Regions from separate parts of the Gordonia phosphorivorans genome, predicted to be linked through region 2. Evidence: riboswitches for the same ligand, from Rfam matches in the RefSeq annotation. Region 2 holds a riboswitch; the other holds the start of a gene.

Region 1 (10,040 bases), on a different contig from region 2:
GGGCGCCCAGTCGTAGGCCAGCACATAGGTGTCGGTGAGCACCCCGGCGTCGAGTTCGAAGCGCACCCGCTGGGCGCGGCCGGCGGTGTCACGCTCGAGCACGGTCACCTCGCGGGCCGCGGTGACCCATTCGGGGTAGGCATCGAAATCGGCGATGACCGCCATGATGGCGTCGACGTCGGCTCCGACGACGATCGACTGTTGCGTGTGATCAGCCAAAGGTCGCCGCCTCCTCGTCGTTCACGGCCGGACCGCCGATCTCCCGGCCGCCTTCGAGCAGGTCCTTGACCTGGAAGGACATCTCCTTGCCCCGGACCCGGTACTGCTTGTTGAGGGCGGCGGCCGCGACCAGCGCCGCCGCGGGCTCGCTGGGCAGGGCCGCGACGGGCTCGGCGTGCATGTAGAAGTGCAGAACGAAGCCATCGAGCACTTCCTCACACCAGATCTCCATGGTGCCCTCGACCGGCCCGGTCACCCGCCAGCGCACGCCGGCGTTCCCGCGGTCCTCCACGACCTCCAAGCGCAGGTCGCCGAACCATCGCCGCCAGCGCGCGCGATCATTGACCACCGCACCGGCAGTCGACGGCGCAGCCGCCACAAAGGTCTCGTCAGCCACCTGGATGGTCGTCACGACTCCTAGCATCACACACCGGGGGCGCGCAGCGAAAGCCGACCATGTGCTTGGTCGGCAGTGATTCGCCGATAGACTGACGGAAAGTGACCGTGATGTGAGAAAAGTCCTGATGGCGTCGGTCGCGGGCCGTCAGAGCATGAATCGAAAGGCTGCCAGTCTATGGCCGAGTACACCGAGCCCGCTCAGTTCGTCACCCCGCCGGAGCGCAATGCGACCGACGTTCTGTTCGATATCGCCGCGGCACGACCGGATAAGTCGGTCTTTCTCCGCGAGGTCGACGGACAGTGGCTTCCGGTCACCGCCGCGGAGGCGGCCGGCCAGGTGCGCGCCCTGGCCAAGGGGCTCATCGCCTCCGGCATCAACCCGGGCGACCGCGTAGCGCTGCTCTCCGCGACCCGCCTGGAGTGGACCCTCCTGGACTTCGCGATCTGGACCGCCGGGGCCACCCCGGTGCCGATCTACGACTCGTCGTCGGCACCCCAGATCGACTGGATCCTGGAGGACTCCTCGGCCACCGGCATCATCGTCGAGAACGAGGCCAAGCGCGCCCTCCTCGCCGACGTCGCCCACGTCACCCCCGCCACGCTGGTGTTCACCATCGATCCCGCACAGGGCCCGAGCCTGATGGAGCAGCTGACCGCGGCCGGCGCGGACGTCACCGACGCCGAGGTCGAGGCTCGACGCACGTCGCTGCGCGCGGACTCCCCCGCCACCCTCATCTACACCTCCGGCACCACCGGTCGCCCCAAGGGCGTCATGCTGGCGCACGCCAACCTCCTCGGCGAGATCGGCGGCGTCCTCGACTCGTCGATGTCGGGGATGCTCGGCGACGGCAAGCGTCTGCTGCTGTTCCTGCCGATGGCGCACGTGCTGGCGCGGGCGATCAACCTGGTGGCGCTCGAGGCCGGCGTGGCCGTCGGATACACCGCCGACATCAAGAACCTGCTGCCCACGTTCGAGACCTTCCGCCCGTCGCTGATCCTCTCGGTGCCCCGCGTGTTCGAGAAGGTCTACAACTCTGCGCGCCACAAGGCCTACGACTCCAGCGTCATCAAGGGCAAGATCTTCGATCGGGCCGCCAGCACCGCCATCGCGTACTCCACGGCCAGCGACTCGGGCTCGGTCGGCACCGTGCTGGAGCTGCGACGCAAGCTGTACGACCAGCTGGTGTACAGCAAGCTGCGCGCCGCCCTGGGCGGCCAGTGCGAGATGGCCATCTCCGGCGGCGCACCGCTCGGCGCCCGCCTGGGCCACTTCTTCCGCGGCGTGGGCATCCCGGTGTTCGAGGGCTACGGCCTCACCGAGACCACCGCCGCGATCACGGTGAACACCCCCGGCCATGCACGGATGGGCACCGTGGGCCGCCCGATCCCGGGCAACACCGTGCGCATCGGCGACGACGGCGAGGTCCTGCTCAAGGGCGCGGTGGTCTTCGGCGGCTACTGGCAGAACCCGGACGCCACCGCCGAGTCGCTCACCGACGGTTGGTTCCACACCGGTGACATCGGCACGCTCGACGCCGACGGCTACCTGAAGATCACCGGCCGCAAGAAGGAGATCATCGTCACCGCGGGCGGTAAGAACGTGTCCCCGGCGCCGCTGGAGGACATCATGCGCGCCCACCCGCTGATCTCGCAGGCGATGGTCGTCGGCGATCAGCGTCCGTTCATCGCGACGCTGATCACGCTCGATCCGGAAGCCGTTCCCGCCTGGCTCGAGCGCAACGGGAAGGATCCGGCCACCACCATGCGCGAGCTGGTCAAGGACCACCAGCTGCACGCCGAGGTGCAGACAGCGATCGACGAGGCCAATGCGACGGTGTCGCACGCCGAGGCGATCAAGAAGTTCCGCATCCTGCGCGACGACTTCACCGAGGAGACCGGCGAGCTGACTCCGACGCTGAAGGTCAAGCGCAAGGTGGTCGCCGACAAGTACGACCACCAGATCGAGAAGCTCTACCGCGGCTGAGTCCTAGAGGAGCTGCTGGAGCCGGGCGGCCTGTTGACGCCACTGCCAGGTGTCAACGGCCCACCGGCGACCGGCGGCCCCCATGGCCGCGGCGCGCTCGGGGTCGGTGAGCAGGGCGATGACGGCGTCGGCGACCTCGTCGACCCGGCGACCGTGCACCACGATCCCGGTCTCCCCGTCTCGCACGGTCTCCGGCGCTCCGCCGGAATCGCCGGCGACGACGGGCACACCGCTGGCCGAGGCCTCCAGGAAGACGATGCCCAGGCCCTCCACATCCAGCCCGCCGCCGCGGGTGCGGGTGGGCATGGCGAAGACATCCGCCATGGCGTGGTGCATGGGCAGTTCGGCCGCCGGAACGGTACCGGTGAAGGTGACCCGGTCGGCCACACCCACCGTGTCCGCCAGGGCCTTCAAGCGGTCACCGTAGGGGCCGCCGCCGACGATCATCAGGTGCACGTCGGGCACCGCGGCGATCACCGTCGGCAGCGCCTTGATCAGCACGTCCTGTCCCTTGCGGGGCACCAGTCGCGACAGGCACAGCACCACCGGGACGTCACCGAGCCCGTATCGAGCCCGAAGTTCTTCTCGCGCAGCCGAATTCGGCGCGAACCGGTCGACGTCGACGCCGCACGGCAGATACTCGAGCGCGCCGCGCGGTCCGAAGGCGGACGCGAACCGGCCACGGGTGTAGCGACTGACGAAGGTGATCACGTCCGCGGTCTCACCGATGACGCGCAGCACCTGCCGCGCGCCGGGCAGCATCGACCAGCCCACCTCGTGGCCGTGTGTGCTGGCCACGATCCGCTGCGCACCCGCATTGCGGAGCACCGGTCCGAGCACGGCCAGCGGAGCCGCCGCTCCGAACCACACGGTGTGAATGTCGTTCTCGCGCACCAACTCCGCGGCGCGGCGGGCCACCTCCCGGGTGGGCAGCATGAGGGTTCCCGGGTGTCGCACGATGCGGTACGGCGCCGCGGCGTCGTACTCCTCGCAGCCCTTCCAGCGGGGTGCGTAGACGATCACCTCGTCGGCGGGCAGATGCGCCAGCAGGTTCTCCAGGTAGGACTGGATCCCACCGGGCCGGGGCGGAAAGTCGTTGGTCAGCAACAGCGTCCGCTTCATCACCGCACCTCGTTCCGCAGCCACGACTGCCACTCGCCGATCATCTTCCCCTGGCTCGTGCCCAGGGTCTTCTCCAGCGCCGCGGTCACTGCCGCCTCGTCGGTCTCCCGAGCCACCGCGGAGTACATCGCGCGCAGCCGGTCCTCACCGTATTCGTCGGCGACGAAATCGGCGAACGACCAGGCCGTCTGGTACGCCACACGGGCCGCGGGCGTATCGACGGCGAAGGCGGAGTTCGGCGGCAGGGCGTCGGGCAGCTGACCGGCGGCCACCTCCACCGCCAGGTCGGGGGCCAGATCGGTGAGGGTGCCGGTGCTCCCCCGGCGCCCCACGTACTCGGCCACGCCCTCGGTGAGCCACATCGGCGCGTCCACGGCCGTGTCGATCCGGGTGGCGACGTGGAAGAGCTCGTGCCGCAGGATCACCGCCACCCCGGACTCGGTCAACTGACCGGCGGCCGGCGACAGCACCACTCGCTGCCCGGTCACCGTGCGACCGGCCCGATCGATGGTGTCGTACACCGTGGCCGCGGCGGCCGCCGCGGTCTGCCCGGCCTCGGTGCGGGTGAAGCCGGCGAACTGCCGTTCGGTGCCGGTGACCGTCACCACGGCGCGACGTGTCCAGTCGCGGCCCCAGAAGTCGGTCACGTGCTCGATCGCCGGCGCCAGCTGCCGCCGGACCTTGGCCACCGTGCGGTCGGTGCCCGGATACGACAGCACCGACGAGACGCCGCCCCCGCTCGGGACGTCGGCGGCCCGCAACCCGGGGAACGCCCACGGCACCAGTTGCGGCGGGCGCGCGGGCGCCTCCGGATCGGTGTCCGGCGCGGCGATCTGCGCGCCGTCGCCGAGGAGCTTCCAGTCGTCCCCGTAGCGCGCGAAGGCCAGTAGCTGATCGACCTGCACCAGGGGTTCGTCCACGCCCGGCACCGCGGTACCGCCGAGCGCATAGCTCACGGTGACCGCCGAGACCCAGGAGTCGGTGCTGCCGGCCTCGGACAGGCGAATCCCCAGCGATCCGCCGATCAGGCGGTCGGCGCCGGTATTGGGTGCCAGTCGATATTGCAGCGCGCGCAGGACCAGCGCGTCACCCCGGTCGGGCGCCTCGGCGGCCGTGGACGGTCGCCGCTCCGACGCGGACGACGAACTCGGCGCCGGCGACGAGGCCGACGGCGGGGTCGCTGCGAGATCGGCGGCGGCCTCACGCATCGAGCGCCGGAACTCCGGCGTCGCCAGCGGATCGATCAGCGTCTCGACCTGCTCGGGCCGACCGGAGGTCAGCGCCGCGCTCAGCGCATCCAGGAGACGAATGACGCCCGCATCGCGCTGCTCTTCGTAGGCGCTCGGCGAGGTGGTGTACAGCGAGGTGGTCGACGACGGCGCGGCCGTCGGCTCGGGGCTGCCGCACGCACCGACGCCGCCGACGAGGACCGCCAGCAGCGCCGAGACCGCGACCGAGCGGCGGCGGGCAACGATCAAGTCAGTACCGTCGTGCCGTGTTGTACGAACCGGCCTTGTCCACCGGCACCACGGCCACGGGTACACCGAAGGTGGATGCGTGAATCACGTACCCGTTGCCCACGTAGAGGCCGACGTGGTGGGCGTCGGGGTAATAGATGATCAGGTCGCCCGGCTTGAGATCCTTGCGGTCGACGGGCTTGCCGCCGGCCATCTGCGCCTCGCTGGTGCGCGGAATAGTCTTGCCTGCCTGCTTGTAGGCCCACAGCATCAGGCCCGAGCAGTCGAACTCGTCGGGTCCGGTCGCACCCCACACATAGGGGTCGCCGATGCGGCTCAATGCGGCGTGCACCGCGACGGTGGCCGGCGAGGTGCCCTTGGGCACCGCCTTCGCATCGAAGGTGTACTTGGGCCCGCGGAGCGCGGCCAGTTCCTTGCCGGTCATCGACTGGTACACCGCGCGCACCGCGACAGCTTCCAGCTGCAGGTCGGCCTGCTTCGCCTGCAGATCACCGCGCTTGCGCGCGGCATCCTTGACCGCGGTCGAGGCCGCCGTGGCCGCCTGCTCGGCCGACTTCTTGGCGTTGGTCGCGTCCCGCGCGATGCTCTTGATCGACTTCAGATCCGCGGCCGACTGCCGGGACAGCACTTCCAGATCGGACATGTTGTTCAACAGGTCCTGCGGCGAATCGGACACCAGCATGGCCGAGAGCCGATTGACCCGGGCCCCACGGAAGCTAGCGCGGGCGAGGGCGTCGAGCTTGGTCTGCGCGGTGTCCATCTTGGCGGTGGCCTTGTCCAGGCTCCGCTGGGCGCTCGCCGCAGCCTTCCGCTGGGTGGCGACGACGCCGCGCTGCTTGTCGTATTCGACCTGCGCCTTGTTCATCGCCTCGGCGGACTTCTCCGCCTGGATCGAGAGCTGCTTGTATTGGGCCAGGACCGTCTGGGGTCCGCCGGCCGGCTCGGCGAATGCCGCCGAGGGTTGCATGGTCGCCAAGGTCGTCGCCGCTAGGAGTGCGGCGACGAACGAAGCGGTGCGCCGTGATTCAGTCACGAGAGAAACTCTCCTGCTACCGCCAGAACGAGCCGTGGGCGCTTTCGCTCACGGCTCGTTCTGGACGAAAGTGAAATCTTCCGGCTCCGCTCAGTAGCGGCGGATGCCCGTCAGCGACCAGGCCTTGACCTTGTCGCGCTTGACCGGCACACCGTAGGTCGAGGAGTGCACGAACATGCCGTTGCCCGCGTAGATGCCGGCGTGGCCGCCACCGTTGAAGATCAGGACGTCGCCGGGGCGCGCCGAGGCGAGCGAGGCCACCGGGGTGCCGCCGCCGAGCTGGCCGTAGCTGTCGCGGGGGACGGTCTTGCCGGCCTGCTTGTAGGACCAGTAGACCAGGCCCGAGCAGTCGAAGGCGTTGGGGCCGACCGCACCGTACGAGTACGGCGAACCGATCTTGGACTCAGCGGCACGCAGCGCCTTCTGCGCGCGCGCCGGCTGGCTGTTGAGGAGGCCGCCACCCTGAGTGCCGCCCTGCTTGAACTGCGGCGGAACCTGCTTGTCGTTGACACCAGGCAGTTCGAAATCGCCCACACCCGGGATCGAGATCGGCGCGGCATCGGCGGGCCCGGCGGCAATCGCGAGGGTGCCGACGGCGATCGATCCGGCGATCACTGCGGTCTTGGCGGCCTTGACGGCGCCCTTGGGCTGTTCCATACGGTGTTTCGCCACGGAAACGGTTCTCCTTGGTTGGTTCTCCCTGACCGCCGACCGGGTTAGCTGTCGGGTTCGGGCCGGAAGAGATGGCCCTACGCGGTCTGACCCGCGATTCACCCCGATTCCAGGCGCGTCCTCGTCGGTCGCGGGTCCGGAAAAAGAGTGGGTCCCCGGTTCGCCTTCCACGTGAGCAGGAGGGCGATTAGGCGGTGTCCTTCCGATCGGTGACCCCGGTTAGGGGGCGACCACTCGGTAGGTCTCAGAAAGATTACGAAACCTGAACGCCCGATGTCCACCGGTCGAGCCGCGCGCCGCTTCGAACCGCACCGTCAGACGGCCCGGAGATGCCGTCGACCCTCCCCACACGCAGCGCCGTGAACTGGGGCGATGTGCGCTTTTGCCGCCCGACCAGCCTTTTCGGTGATCAGCGCTGTGGCAACCAGCACATCGACGGCCGAGGAGATCTCCGCCTCCTCCGGCATTTCGTCGGCCTCGGGACCATAGTCCCTGGCCAGGGGGTCAAAAAGGACCTGCATCAGACACCCGTCACATGCGCGGTTTCGTCCCGGGCACGTCGCGCAGTCGATTCTCATTGTGATCTGCCTCTCATTCACCCGTCGGGCTGTGCACGTTGTCAGTTTTGCCGCCGGATCGGTCGTCGGGTCGGGCCGGAAGGCTCAACCTCGACCGGAGGGTAAACCGACCCCCCGACAGCCCCGGCGCCCGTTTCGCCTACCACGGTTGTCGGAGGCTCGAACTAACGTGCGGTCATGGACCAGTTGAGTTTCGCCGACCTGCCGGGTGACGAAGCATTCGCTTCCCTCTCGCTCGCCGACCTCACCCTGGTGGTCGTCGACCTGGAGACCACTGGCGGCAGCCCCGAGAACGACGCGATCACCGAGATCGGCGCGGTCAAGATCCGCGGCGGCGAGGTACTCGGAGAGTTCGGCACCCTGGTCGATCCCGGGCGCGCCATCCCACCGCAGATCGTCACCCTCACCGGCATCACCTCGGCGATGGTGCACGACGCACCGCCCATCGAGCAGGTACTGCCGGCGTTCCTCGAGTTCGCGCGCGGCGCGGTGCTGGTGGCCCACAACGCGCGCTTCGACGTCGGATTCCTCCGACGCGCCGCCGCGCGGCAGCACCTGCCGTGGACGTTTCCGGCGACCCTGTGCACGGTGCTGATGGCGCGCCGGATCCTGACCAGGCAGGAGGCCCCCACCGTCAAGCTGAGTGCGCTGGCCGAACTCTTCGATGTCACGGTGCGCCCCACCCACCGCGCCCTCGACGATGCGCACGCCACCGTCGAGGTCTTCCACCACCTCCTCGAGCGTGTGGGCAACCAGCAGGTGCACACCTACCGCGATCTCACCCGGTACCTGCCGCGCGCCACCCCAGCGTTGCGCGCCAAGCGCTCGCTGGCCGACGACCTCCCACATGCGCCCGGCGTCTATCTCTTCCGCGGCCCCGGCGACGAGGTCCTCTATATAGGCACCGCCGTGGATCTGCGTCGCCGAGTGGGCAGCTACTTCACCGGCGGTGACACCCGCGCCCGCATGGCCCAGATGGTGGGGCTGGCCGAACGGGTCGAGCACATCGAATGCGCGCATGCGCTCGAGGCCGGGGTCCGCGAGCTGACCTTGATCGCCGTCCACAAGCCGACGTTCAATCGGCGCTCGGCCAACCCACACCGCGGCTGGTGGATCACGCTGACCGGAAGCGAACCCCCACGCCTGAAGGTCAGCCGGACACCGTCCGCCGTGTGCTTCGGCCCCGTGTCCGGGCGCACGGTGGCCGCCGAGATCGCCGCCGCCCTCACCGAGGTGGCCACGAGCACCACCGAGGTGCGCGAACTCATCGACGGCCGCTCGGATGCACCGCTGGACGCGTTGACCCGACGACTGACCGCGTTGGCACAGAGTCGACGCTTCGAGACCGCGGCGCGGGCCCGCGACACCCTGGCGTCGACGATCGATGCGCTCGCCCGCTGCCAACGCCTGTCCGCGATCGCTCGGCTCGACGAACTGGTCCTCGCCCGCCCCACCGATGCCGGCGGCTGGGAGTTCGCCGTCGTCCGGCACGGCCGCCTGGCCGGCGCCGGCTGCGCACCCCGAGACGCCGCGCCGATGCCCGTGGTCGCGGCACTCCTCGCCGGAGCGCAGCACATTCCGGCACCCGGCGATCAGGCCGGGCCGCTGGCCGGCGCACCACCGGAGGAGGTCGCGCTGATCGCCGAGTGGATCAGCGCTCCAGGCACCAGGCTCGTGTCGGTGCGGGGTGATCTGCACTCCCCGCTGCAGTCGGCCGAACGGCGTCGCGACTTCTCCCGCACCGCCCGCGAGGCCCGCACGCTGGCACAGACCCCTCGTTTAGGCTCAGAGGATGATCACCGCCATCGTCCTCATCGGAGCCGACATCCATCAGATCCCGGAGACCGCCCAGGCCGTCGCCGACATCCCGGGCGTCACTGAGGTGTATTCGTGCGCCGGCGACGTCGACCTGATCGCCAAGGTCCGCGTCCGCGACCACGATCAGATCGCCGACGTGGTGACCGGCAAGATCAACCGGCTGCCCGGCGTCAAGCGCAGCGCCACCCACATCGCCTTCCGGAGCTATTCGAGCTCGGAGGTCGAGGGCGGCTTCTCCATCGGCGACGAGTAGCGCCGCCGCGGACGGGGGCGGTCAGTCGGCCAATGCCGAACTGAGCGCCGCCCAGTCGGCCAGCCGCGCTGCCGCGGCACCCGAGTCCAGCACTTCGCCCACCCGCACCGCGGCGGCCCGCAGCGCGTCGGTGAACTCGGACTGGTCGTAGAGACGGTCCTGCTCGAAGGCCACCAGCGCCGCGGCCGCGTTCAGGGTGACCGAGTCGCGAACCGGCCCCACCGCACCGGCGAACAGGTCGCGCGCGACCTGTGCGTTCACTTCCGCGTCACCGCCCTGCAGCGCGGACAGCTCCACCAAGTCGATCCCGAGCTCGGTCGGATCGACCGTCAACTCCCGCACCTGCCCGCCGAGGACCTGCCACACCGACGACGTCGTGGTGGTGGTCAGCTCGTCGAGCCCGTCGTCGCCGCGCACCACCAGCACGCGATTGCCGCGGGTGGCGAAGGTCTGCGCCAGCGTCGGCGCCAGGTCGGCGAAGGCG
Region 2 (10,040 bases):
CGTCGGCCCGTGGAATGGGCAGCGCCCCCAGTTCCGTCGTCGCTTCGGGACCGCTCACCAGCGGGTCGAGCGCCTCGTACAGTCGTCCCCACCACGACGGTGCGCGGTCGAGCCCGGAGAGCAGGTCGGCCAGCTCCGCCAGGCCCAGTTCCCGGCCGCCGAGCCGGAGAACGGCCGCGGCCGCGGGCCCGTCGCTGACCACCGGGTGCGCGAGCGGGTCGAGCGCCTCGCCGAGCAGCTCGGCCAGCGCGGGCGTGAAACCGCGCAGCACCAGGGTGCGTTCGGGCGCGAGCTCACGGCCGTCGACGCCGGGCACCCAGCGCCGCGCGGACAGTGCCGCCAGCACCGCCGACCGCAGCTGCCCGTCCTCGACACCGGCGGCGAACGCCGGGGCCGGGACCAGCAGATGTCGCTGGTCGGCGGGGGCCGCCGCCACCAGATCGGGATAGCCGGCGGCGGCGACGGCCGGCTCCGCGTCCGGGTGCAGGCCGCGCCGGTCCGGGGTCACCGGAAGATCGGTGATGAGTCGAGCAGGCAGGGACAGCGGAATCTGCGTCGGAGTCGGGCTGCGCAGCACGTCGTCGGTCAGCGGGCGGATCCGGTCGCCGTCCACCGGGACCAGCCACTGCGTCCGGCCCGCGCCGGCGCGCAGCCACCGTCGGTGCACCCGGCCGTCGGCCTCGATACTCACGTGGTCGCGCTCGTCGCGCCGCCGGTAGACGGTGCCGCCGACGTCGATCTCGACGAGGGCGGGCAGTTCCAGCAGCAGATCCGGAGCCTCGGCGTCGGCCTGCGCCAGCAGCGACCGGACCTGCTCGGCATCGCCGCAGTGCAGCACCGCTTCGGTCGCATATCCGGGGCTCGGCGCCTGCGTCGACGGCCAGGCCAGGCGTTGCCCGGGCACCGCGGCCGGGGTGCGGCCGAGGACGTCGGCGACCGCGGCGACGGTCGCGCCCCGATCGAAGAGGATCGAGCCGGACACCGACAGCAGCTCGACGCGGTCGACGAAGCCGGTGGAGCGGAAGCCGACACCGAAGCGGCCCACCGCACCCCCGGCGCGGTCCGGTGCGTCCTTCTTCGGCGACACCCGCAGCGCGGTGAGGGCGCGCACGCCCGCCGCGCTCAGCGGCGCACCGGTGTTGGCCACGCGCAGGGCGGTGCCGTCGGCGTGCACCCGCATCCGGCCCGGGGTGTCCACCGCGGACGCCGCATCGGCCGCGTTGGCGGCCAGCTCGGTGAACCAGCGATCGCGATACCCGATCTGCAGGAGTTCGGCCTCTGCGGCCACATCCTCGGCGAGCCGAGTCGGCGAGTCGCGCCAGGCGGACAGTGCCGCCGCACGCAGCGCTCCAGTCCCGAACGGATCAGCAGTCCCGAACGGATCAGGGGGACCGAACGGGTCGGCCGGGTCGGTGTCCGCCGGAGACGGCGTCATCGAGACTCGAAGATCTCCACCGCGCCGTCGTCGTAGGCCTCGAAGGCCGGACTGCCCTGGCCGCCGGGCGGCATCGGGGTGTCCGAATGCGCGCCGCAGCCGTAGTCGATGGCCACCACATGCCCGTCCACGCCGTACTCGTTGGCGCACACGCCGAACTTGGCGCGCAGCGCACCGGCCAGCGGAAGGAAGAAACCGCAGGTGCCGCAGGAATAGCGGGCATTGCGCGCCATCGGCGCCTCCGGGCCGTGATCGCCGTCGTGCCAGCGCTGCGCGGTCTCGGCGCGCCCGTCGAACGACAGCAGGCGTTTGCGTCCCAGACCGATCTCGGCGGCCACCTGGCCCACCTGGTCGGCGTCGATCGGATCGACGTCGAGCGTGTCGAACTGGCCGGGCACCAGGCGCGGATCGTCCGGCGGTGCGGCCAGCAGGTCACCGGGGCCGAGATCGCCCGCGGAGACGCGCTCGGACCACGGCACCCATTCGGGCGCGAGCAGCGCACCGTCGCCGGGCAGCAGGACCACCTCGGAGACGGTGACCCCGTCCGAGCCCGGCGCGCCGGCCAGCACCACGCACCAGTGCCAGCCGCCGTACCCGGGAACCTGAGCGGCGAAGCTGTGCGCCACCGCCCACTCGCCCTCGGGTCGAGCCCCCAGGTATTCGCCGGGATGCTCGCCGTCGGCCACCAGCACCTGTCGCGCGAACTGCTCGGCCTGGTCCAAGGAGGTCGTCTGCGTTGCCACACTCACGCCTTCAGTGTGCCTCAGTGCGGTGGGAGAATGCACGTCGAGGACACGCGCACAACACCCCGGGACGCCCATCCGCCGACCCCGTCGGCCCGATAGGGAACAATCGACGTTGTGGCTTCCCGATCAGCACGCAAGCACCCCGGACCCCCCGGGGACCCTTCGCGAGCCCGCCGCCCCGAGCCTCGGTTCGGCGACGATCACCCCGGCGCGCGCAACTATCCCGCCGATCCCCGCACCCGCCGCCACCCGGCGCCGGGCGGACCGACGCCACCGCCGCCGCGCACCCACAATCGACATCTGCCGCCCCTGGACGATCCCGACACCCGGGTGATCGACGACCCGGCGACCGAGGCCGCACCGCGCGGCGGGCGGCGCACCGATTACGTGCCGCCGGAGAAGGTCACCGTGATGCGGGTGATGGCGCGACGGTCGAAGTACTTCGCCGGCCGCGGCGTGGACATGGTGCATCGCGCGGCCACCGCCGACGGCGCCGACCGCTCCGGGCTCACCGCCCTGACCATGCCGGTGATCGCCAACAACGCCGTCGACGCGGCGATGGCCGTGGCGCTGGCCAACACCCTGTTCTTCGCCGCCGCGACCGGTGAGTCCAAGGTCAACGTCGGGCTGTACCTGGCGCTGACCATCGCGCCGTTCGCGGTGATCGCCCCGCTCATCGGTCCGCTCCTGGACAAGCTGCAGCACGGTCGTCGGATCGCGATGGCCACCACCTTCGGCCTCCGCGCGCTCCTCGCCCTGCTGATCATCGTGAACTCCTCGTGGGACCCGGTGACCCATCAGATGCAGTACAAGCCGTGGATCCTGTACCCGTGCGCGCTGGGCCTGATGGTGCTGTCCAAATCGTTCGGCGTGCTCAAATCCGCGGTCGCCCCGCGGGTGCTCCCGCCGTCGATCGACCTGGTCCGGGTGAACTCCCGGCTGACCATGTTCGGCCTGATCTTCGGCACCATCGTGGCCGGCGGCCTGGCCGCGGCCGTCGACCTGATCCTGGGCACGTGGCTGCCGCTGCACATCCCCGGCGCGATGGTCTTCCTGGCCTTCCTGGCCGTCGCCGGCGCGTACTTCTGCATGAAGATCCCGTCCTGGGTGGAGGTGACCGAGGGCGAGGTGCCCACCACCCTGACCTACCGCGAGGGCACCGACGCGCCGCGCTCCGCCGGTGACGAGACGGTCGCCACCCGCGGCAGCCTGTCCACCCGGCTGGCGGCGACCATGCGGCAGCCGCTGGGCCGCACCGTGGTCACCAGCCTCTGGGGCAACGGCACCATCCGCATCCTGACCGGCTTCCTCACCCTGTACATCGCGTTCTACGCCAAGGCGCAGACCGGAAGCGACGGCTGGGCGCAGCTGATGATGCTCGGCGCGGTCGGCGCGGCCGCCGGTATCGGCAACGGTATCGGCAACGGCATCGGCACCCGGCTGGAGCTGAAGAATCCGCCGCGGATCATCCTGGCCAGCACCGGCGCGGCCGCCGGCGCGGCGATCCTCTCGGCCATCGTGGGATCGCTGCTGATGGTGGTCATCACCGCCCTGATCGCGTCCGGGGTCAGCGCCATCGCCAAGGTCTGCCTGGACTCCACCATCCAGGATGACCTCCCCGAGGCGTCCCGGGCGTCGGCGTTCGGCCGCTCCGAGACGGTGCTGCAGTTGTGCTGGGTCCTCGGTGCCAGCCTCGGCGTGATCCTGCCGACCACCCTGTGGATCGGTTTCACCGTGGTCGCGGTGCTCATGGCGGCAGGCTTCACGCAGACCATCATGACCAGCCGCGGGGCCACCCTGATTCCCGGGTTCGGCGGCCGACGCCCGGCCGAACCCGCGCCGACCGTGGGTTTCGCCGCCCAGGACGCGCCGACCCGGCCAACGCCCCACACCCGCCCCTTCGCCACCGACGCGCCCTCCGAGCAGCCGACCGCCGCACAGCCCAAGGCCGACCGCTCGCCGCGCACGCGTCCGCAGCGTCGCTCCCGCCCGCGGTAGTCGGCCGTCTCCACCCCGACGTTCCCCCCGAGGTTTCTACGACAGTGAGGTTTCCCGGTGTCCCTGCAGCCCGCAGATAAGAAGGCGCTGACCATCCTGGCCGCGGTCGGCCTGGTGATGGTCGCGGTCATCGCCATCGCCACCACCCTGCTGGTGCGCGCCCACGACGAGTCCGATCCGAAGATCTCCGTGTCGACGGGGAAGACGTATCTCCAGGTGGCACCGTCGTACTGGTGCAGCCTCCAGATGACCGACTGCCGCCCCGCGGCGCTCAGCAACGAACAGATCGGCGCCCTGCCGGTCACCGCGCTGCCGGTGCCGCTGGATCGGTCGTTGGTGCTGTCGGTGCCCGCCGAGATCGCGACCAAGCCGTGGACGCTGACCGCCCTGTACGCCACCGGCGCGGGAATTCAGCCGGTGACGTGGGTCAAGACCTCGGGCACGTCGTACACCGAGGTGCTCGAATCCACCCCGCGGCGCGTGCTGCTGGGTATCGAGGTGAAGGCGTTCTCGGCCGTCGTCGAGGATGCGCCGGACGGCATCGAATCCGGCCAGGGCAGCATTCCGTTCCGCGGCCACTATGCGGTCGACACCGCGCCGGAGGGTTTCGTGATCACCAACCAGACGGTGCTGCCGGAGGTCCGCGGCACCGCCTGAGGCGGCCGGTGCCGCTAGCGGTCCAGTTCCCGGGTCACCGCGCGGACCACCTCGGAGATGCGGCGGGCGGTCTTGCGATCCGGGTAACGACCGTTGCGCAGGTCCGGCTGCACCTTGCCCTCGAGCAGGGTGATGAGGTCGGCGATCAGACCGTGCAGTTCGTCGGGCGTGTGCCGTTTGGTGGCCGCCCGCTGGGTCTCCCGCACATTGCGGGCGACGCTGGGCGCCGCCTCCAGCACGGTCACGCGCAGGGCCTGCGGCCCCTGGCGACCGGCCGCCATGTCGAACTCCACGCGCTGACCCGGCTTGAGTGACTCCACGTCCGCCGGCAACGCCGAGGAACGGACGTAGACGTCTTCCCCGCCCTCCTGCGACAGGAATCCGAACCCCTTGGCGGGGTCGTACCACTTCACGTGACCGGTCGGCACAGTGCTCACCTTCAAACTGCTCGGAACTGCTCATCAGAATGCGCCCCGCCCCCGCGGCGAATGCTCGCGGAAGACACTGAGGCGCACTTCGCCCGATGGTACGCGTCGGGCTACCGTGGTCCTCATGCAGTCCCAGAAGTCATCATCGCTGCTGCCCGCGGCCGTGATCCTGGTCGTCATCGGATTCATCGCCAGCATCGCGCTGCTGATCCCCGCGGTGCGCGACTCCAACCAGGTGATCGTGACCATCACCTACATCCTCGCGATGGGCGCACCCATCGGGCTGTTTCTCGCGGTCGTCTTCGCGTTGTTCTCCGGACGACGCAGCCGATGACCGCGGAACCGGCCCCGCTCGTCCCCGCCGACGATCCCGGCGCCCTCAAGCGCGCCTACAGCTGTTTCCCGTCGGGCGTCGTCGGCGTCTGCCGCCGCACCGGCTCGGGCGTCGACGTGGGCATGGCCGCGAGTTCATTCGCCACCATCTCCCTCGATCCGCCGCTGGTCTCGGTGGCCGTCCGGCAGGAGTCGGCCACCTGGCCGACCCTGCGCGACGCGGATGAGCTGGGTGTCAGCGTGTTCGCGGCCCACCAGGGCGACCTCGCCCGCCAGCTGGCCGGCCATCCCGATCACCGGTTCGACGGTGTCCGTCCACTGGCCCTCGACAGCGGCGCCCTGTTCATTCCCGGCGCCACCGCCCACCTGGTCTGCACCGTGGCCGGCGAGCTCCCGGCCGGCGACCACACCGTCGTCCTGCTGCAGATCCAGTCGCTGCGGAGCGATCCGACGGCGGAACCGCTGGTCTTTCACGCGAGCACCTTCCGCGCACTGGAGGCTCGGCGCGCACTCGACGACGCGTAGGCCGCCTGGGACGCGTGGTGCGCATCTCAATCTAGTTGTGACCTTAGTCACATAACGGCAAGATAACGAACGGGCTACGGGACGACCATCACTGCCGTGAACTGCGGCAATGCCGATTGCACACGAAAGTGAGCCGTTTGAGCGTGAAAACCCCGATTTCCGACCGGGTGACTTCCCCCAAACCGATTACGTAGTGTTCATTCCGGTCGCCCTCGGGCACCGACAAATAAACATCACCCGGCGGACGCGCCCAACCTCGTTCCGCCGCCGGGTTCACCGAACTATTCAGTTCAGGAACGAGGGCGGGGGACCCACCATCCCACCGGATAACGGCGGACCGTCACCGACGGACCGCCTTGGGGTTAAGTCCAGACCGGATCGCTCCGGAACGGACCGAGCACCTCTCAGCTCGAACCCGACAGCTCACTTCGCAGGCGCGTGGAGAGAGGAAACTCAATCACCCATGGCACGTCACGCTAAGCAGTCGCTCCGCAGCACCAAGACCGTCGCGAAGGTCGCCCTGACCTCCGCAGTCCTCGGCGGCGGCGCCGCACTTCTCGGCGGGGGCAACGCCTCGGCCGCCACCGACGCCGAATGGGATCGCGTCGCGCAGTGCGAGTCCGGCGGCAACTGGTCGATCAACACCGGCAACGGCTACTACGGTGGCCTGCAGTTCAGCCCCAGCACCTGGAGCGGCCACGGCGGCGGCCAGTTCGCCCCGAGCGCCCACCAGGCCAGCAAGGCCGAGCAGATCGTCGTCGCCGAGCGCGTCCTGGCCAGCCAGGGCAAGGGCGCATGGCCGTCCTGCGGTGTCGGCCTGTCCGGCCACAACCCGCGCCAGGCCCCGGGCAAGCCGTCCACCCCGTCGCTGCCGACGCTGAAGGACCGCCAGGCCACCCCGAAGGCCGACGACGCCAAGAGCACCAAGGACGCCATCTCGCAGGCACGTGGCGGCAGCCCCGAACTGCGTTCGGCCGCCGACGCCCTCGCGAAGTCGGGCTACACCCTCGACCAGGGCCAGCTGAACTTGTTCAACGAGAACAAGGGCCTGCTCGGCCTGAACTGAGCCGGCCGCGTCCATTCGTGACGCGCCCCAGCATCGAAGGAACCCCGCACCCGTGGTGCGGGGTTCCTTCGTCTCCCCCGTCACTCCCCTGACGCCCCCGTCCTCCTCCTCCCCCCGCGGGGAGGACCCCCATTCGCGTGTCGCGACCCGTCCTTCGTGTCGCCGTGCTGCAGCGCGGGCGACGTTCGGCACGGGTCGCGACACGGCGGCGAGGGACCGCGGCGAGCGACGGCTGCGGGCCACCCGGGCACGACGAAACCCCGTACCGACCAGCGGTACGGGGTTCGTTCGTGTCAGCGCCGCGTCAGCGGTTGATAACGGTGTTCGATTGAATGAAGGGCAGCTCGCTCGCGGGCACCGGGAAGGGGTTCTCATTGCCGAAGGGCGAGAGTGCACCTGCGAGATGCGCGGTGAACTCGGTGACGGCGTGATCCTCTACCGAAATGTCCGGCCAGCCATTGTCCACGTAAGTCTTCTTCTTAGCCACGGCCTCATTGTGCCATGCGGCCCGACGGAGGGGCACGGGGACCGGCAAACCGCCCGGACCTGTCGCGTCGACCGCGACGGCGCCGTCGGTAGCATTGACCGGATGGAACCGGACAGCCCCCTGCGCGGCCTGGCCGAGACGCTGGCCGACCGCTCCGACGCCGATCTCGCCGACCTGCTGACGCGGCGCAGCGATCTGGCCTCGCCGCCGCTGCGAGGCACGACGATCCTGGCGCAGCGCGCGCTGTCCGCAGCGTCGATCGCCCTGGCCGGCGAGGGGCTGGACCTGGCGACGGTCGCGGTGATCGAGGCCTTCCTCGAGTGCGGCTCCGACACCGCGCGCTCGGACGTGGTGGGACCGGTCACGCGCGATCAACTGGTCTCCGTCCTGGGGCGCCGCCTCAAACGTCCCGCCCTCGACCAACGGCTCGCCGACCTCGTCGCGCAGGGTCTGATCTGGGACTCGGGCGCCGGCACCGCCCGCAAACCGGCGTGGATCGCGGGTATCCACCTGTCGGCCGCGCTCCCCTGGCGCGGCCACCACCTAGTGGGCCCGCTCGCCACCCGTTCGCCCGAACAGATCCACGAGCTGCTCGACGCCCTCGACGAACGCCCGCGCGAGCTGCTGGCGACCCTCGCCTCCGGACCGTCGCTGGGCCGCAGCCGTGACGCCGCACCCGACGCCGACCCCGCGGCACCCGTCCCCCGGCTGATCGGCGACGGTCTACTCGCCCGCATCGACGAGCAGACCGTCGAGCTGGTGCCGATGGTCGGTGTGCTGCTGCGCGGCGAGCCGCCCCTGCTGACCGCCACGCTGGCACCCCCGCCCATGAGCGACGGCCCGGGTCGCTTCGGGCCGGAGGCGATCGACGCCGCCGGCGCCGGCGAAGCCTTGGAACTGATCCGCCACAGCGCGGCGCTGCTCGAGCTGCTCGGCGAGCAGCCCGCCGCGATGCTGAAGTCGGGCGGGCTGGGCATCCGGGAACTGCGGCGCCTGGCCAAGGCCACCGGCCTGCCCGTCGCCCGCATCGGCCTGATCGTGGAGATCCTGTCGGCCCACCGCCTGGTCGATTCCGGTCACCCCGAACCCGAGCCCGCCGGATCCACCGGCGAACCGGTCTTCGCCCCCACCGCGGCCGTGGACGCGTGGGGCCACAGCACCACCGAACGCAAGTGGCACGGGTTGGCGCAGGCCTGGCTCGACCTCCATCGCCGACCGTGGCAGATCGGCGACACCGACCGCGACGGCAACACCCTGGCCGCGCTGTCGAGCGAGCTCTTCGACGCCACCGCTCCCCTCACCCGGCGGCAGGTGCTCGACATGCTGGCCCAGGCGCCGCCCGCCGCGCCGGTGGACGTGGACGCGTTGGCCGCGAACCTGGCCTGGCACCACCCTCGCCATCTGCGCCGGTGGACCCGCCGCTTCGTCGGCGAGACCGTGGCCGAGGCCCGCGAACTCGGCCTGGTGGCCCACGGCGCCTTGACCGCCCCCGGACGCACCCTCCTGAACGCGGGCACCGACGACGATGCGGCCGAGGTCTTGGCCGTCATGCTCACCGCGCTGCCGACGCCGGTGGACCATTTCCTGGTGCAGGCCGACCTGACCGTCATGGTGCCCGGCCCGATGACGCCGGAGCTGACCGAGCAGGTGCAGGCCATCGCCGACCTGGAATCCGGCGGCGCCGCGTCGGTGTACCGCATCAGCGAGGCCAGCCTGCGCCGCGCCTTCGACACCGGGCTGTCCGGCGCGGAGATCACCGCGCTGCTGACCAGCCGTTCCCGCACCCCGGTGCCCCAGTCGCTGACCTATCTCGTCGACGACGTCGCCCGCCGCCACGGCCGGCTGCGGGTGGGTGTGGCCTCGACCTTCGTCCGCTGCGACGATCCGGCACTGCTCACCGCTGTCCTCACCAGCGACGCGGCCGCGGAAGTGGCCTTGCGCGCGTTGGCGCCCACCGTGGCGGTCTCGCCCGCGCCCGTGCGCGACGTGGTCGAGGCCCTGCGGCGCGGCGGCTTCGCGCCGGCCGGCGAGGACTCCACCGGCGCGCTGGTGGACCTGCGCAGTCGCGGTGCCCGGGTACCCAATCGTGCGCGGGCGGCCCGCATGCCCCAGCGCCGCGCACCGGTGGGCCCGGACCAGGCCCGCACCCTCGTGCACCGCCTGCGCGCGGCCGACCGCGCCGACCAGGAGCCGCGCACCTCGATCAAGGCCACCGGCGACACCAACGCGGCCGCACTCATCCAGCTGGCGCTGCGCACCGGGCGGTCGGTGCGGCTGGGCTACGTGGACGCGCAAGGAGCGGCCAGTCGGCACGTGGTGAAGCCGCGCGCGCTGCAGGCCGGCCAACTGATCGGCGCCGCCGACG

Evidence for each region. Region 2 has a riboswitch for cyclic di-AMP ahead of ACFFJD_RS06225 (transglycosylase family protein). Riboswitches for the same ligand answer to the same signal wherever they lie in the genome.
Region 1: another riboswitch for cyclic di-AMP. It lies ahead of ACFFJD_RS03045 (C40 family peptidase); the one in region 2 lies ahead of ACFFJD_RS06225 (transglycosylase family protein).

What each region holds. Positions count from the first base shown of each region.
Region 1 covers NZ_JBHLWV010000011.1:116,626-126,665, forward strand. Annotated here, with positions in the region: gene ACFFJD_RS03015 (SRPBCC family protein) at 1-219, opposite strand, end outside; gene ACFFJD_RS03020 (hypothetical protein) at 212-631, opposite strand; gene ACFFJD_RS03025 (AMP-dependent synthetase/ligase) at 794-2,602, shown strand; gene ACFFJD_RS03030 (glycosyltransferase family 4 protein) at 2,606-3,724, opposite strand; gene ACFFJD_RS03035 (hypothetical protein) at 3,724-5,202, opposite strand; gene ACFFJD_RS03040 (C40 family peptidase) at 5,204-6,169, opposite strand; gene ACFFJD_RS03045 (C40 family peptidase) at 6,326-6,907, opposite strand; cyclic di-AMP (ydaO/yuaA leader) riboswitch at 6,927-7,111, opposite strand; gene ACFFJD_RS03050 (DEDD exonuclease domain-containing protein) at 7,663-9,366, shown strand; gene ACFFJD_RS03055 (Lrp/AsnC family transcriptional regulator) at 9,278-9,556, shown strand; gene trpD (anthranilate phosphoribosyltransferase) at 9,578-10,040, opposite strand, start outside.
Region 2 covers NZ_JBHLWV010000016.1:36,835-46,874, forward strand. Annotated here, with positions in the region: gene ACFFJD_RS06190 (sacsin N-terminal ATP-binding-like domain-containing protein) at 1-1,435, opposite strand, end outside; gene ACFFJD_RS06195 (DUF3027 domain-containing protein) at 1,432-2,184, opposite strand; gene ACFFJD_RS06200 (MFS transporter) at 2,296-4,179, shown strand; gene ACFFJD_RS06205 (DUF2771 family protein) at 4,237-4,836, shown strand; gene ACFFJD_RS06210 (cold-shock protein) at 4,851-5,264, opposite strand; gene ACFFJD_RS06215 (hypothetical protein) at 5,389-5,598, shown strand; gene ACFFJD_RS06220 (flavin reductase family protein) at 5,595-6,122, shown strand; cyclic di-AMP (ydaO/yuaA leader) riboswitch at 6,387-6,575, shown strand; gene ACFFJD_RS06225 (transglycosylase family protein) at 6,586-7,188, shown strand; gene ACFFJD_RS06230 (hypothetical protein) at 7,493-7,675, opposite strand; gene ACFFJD_RS06235 (helicase-associated domain-containing protein) at 7,778-10,040, shown strand, end outside.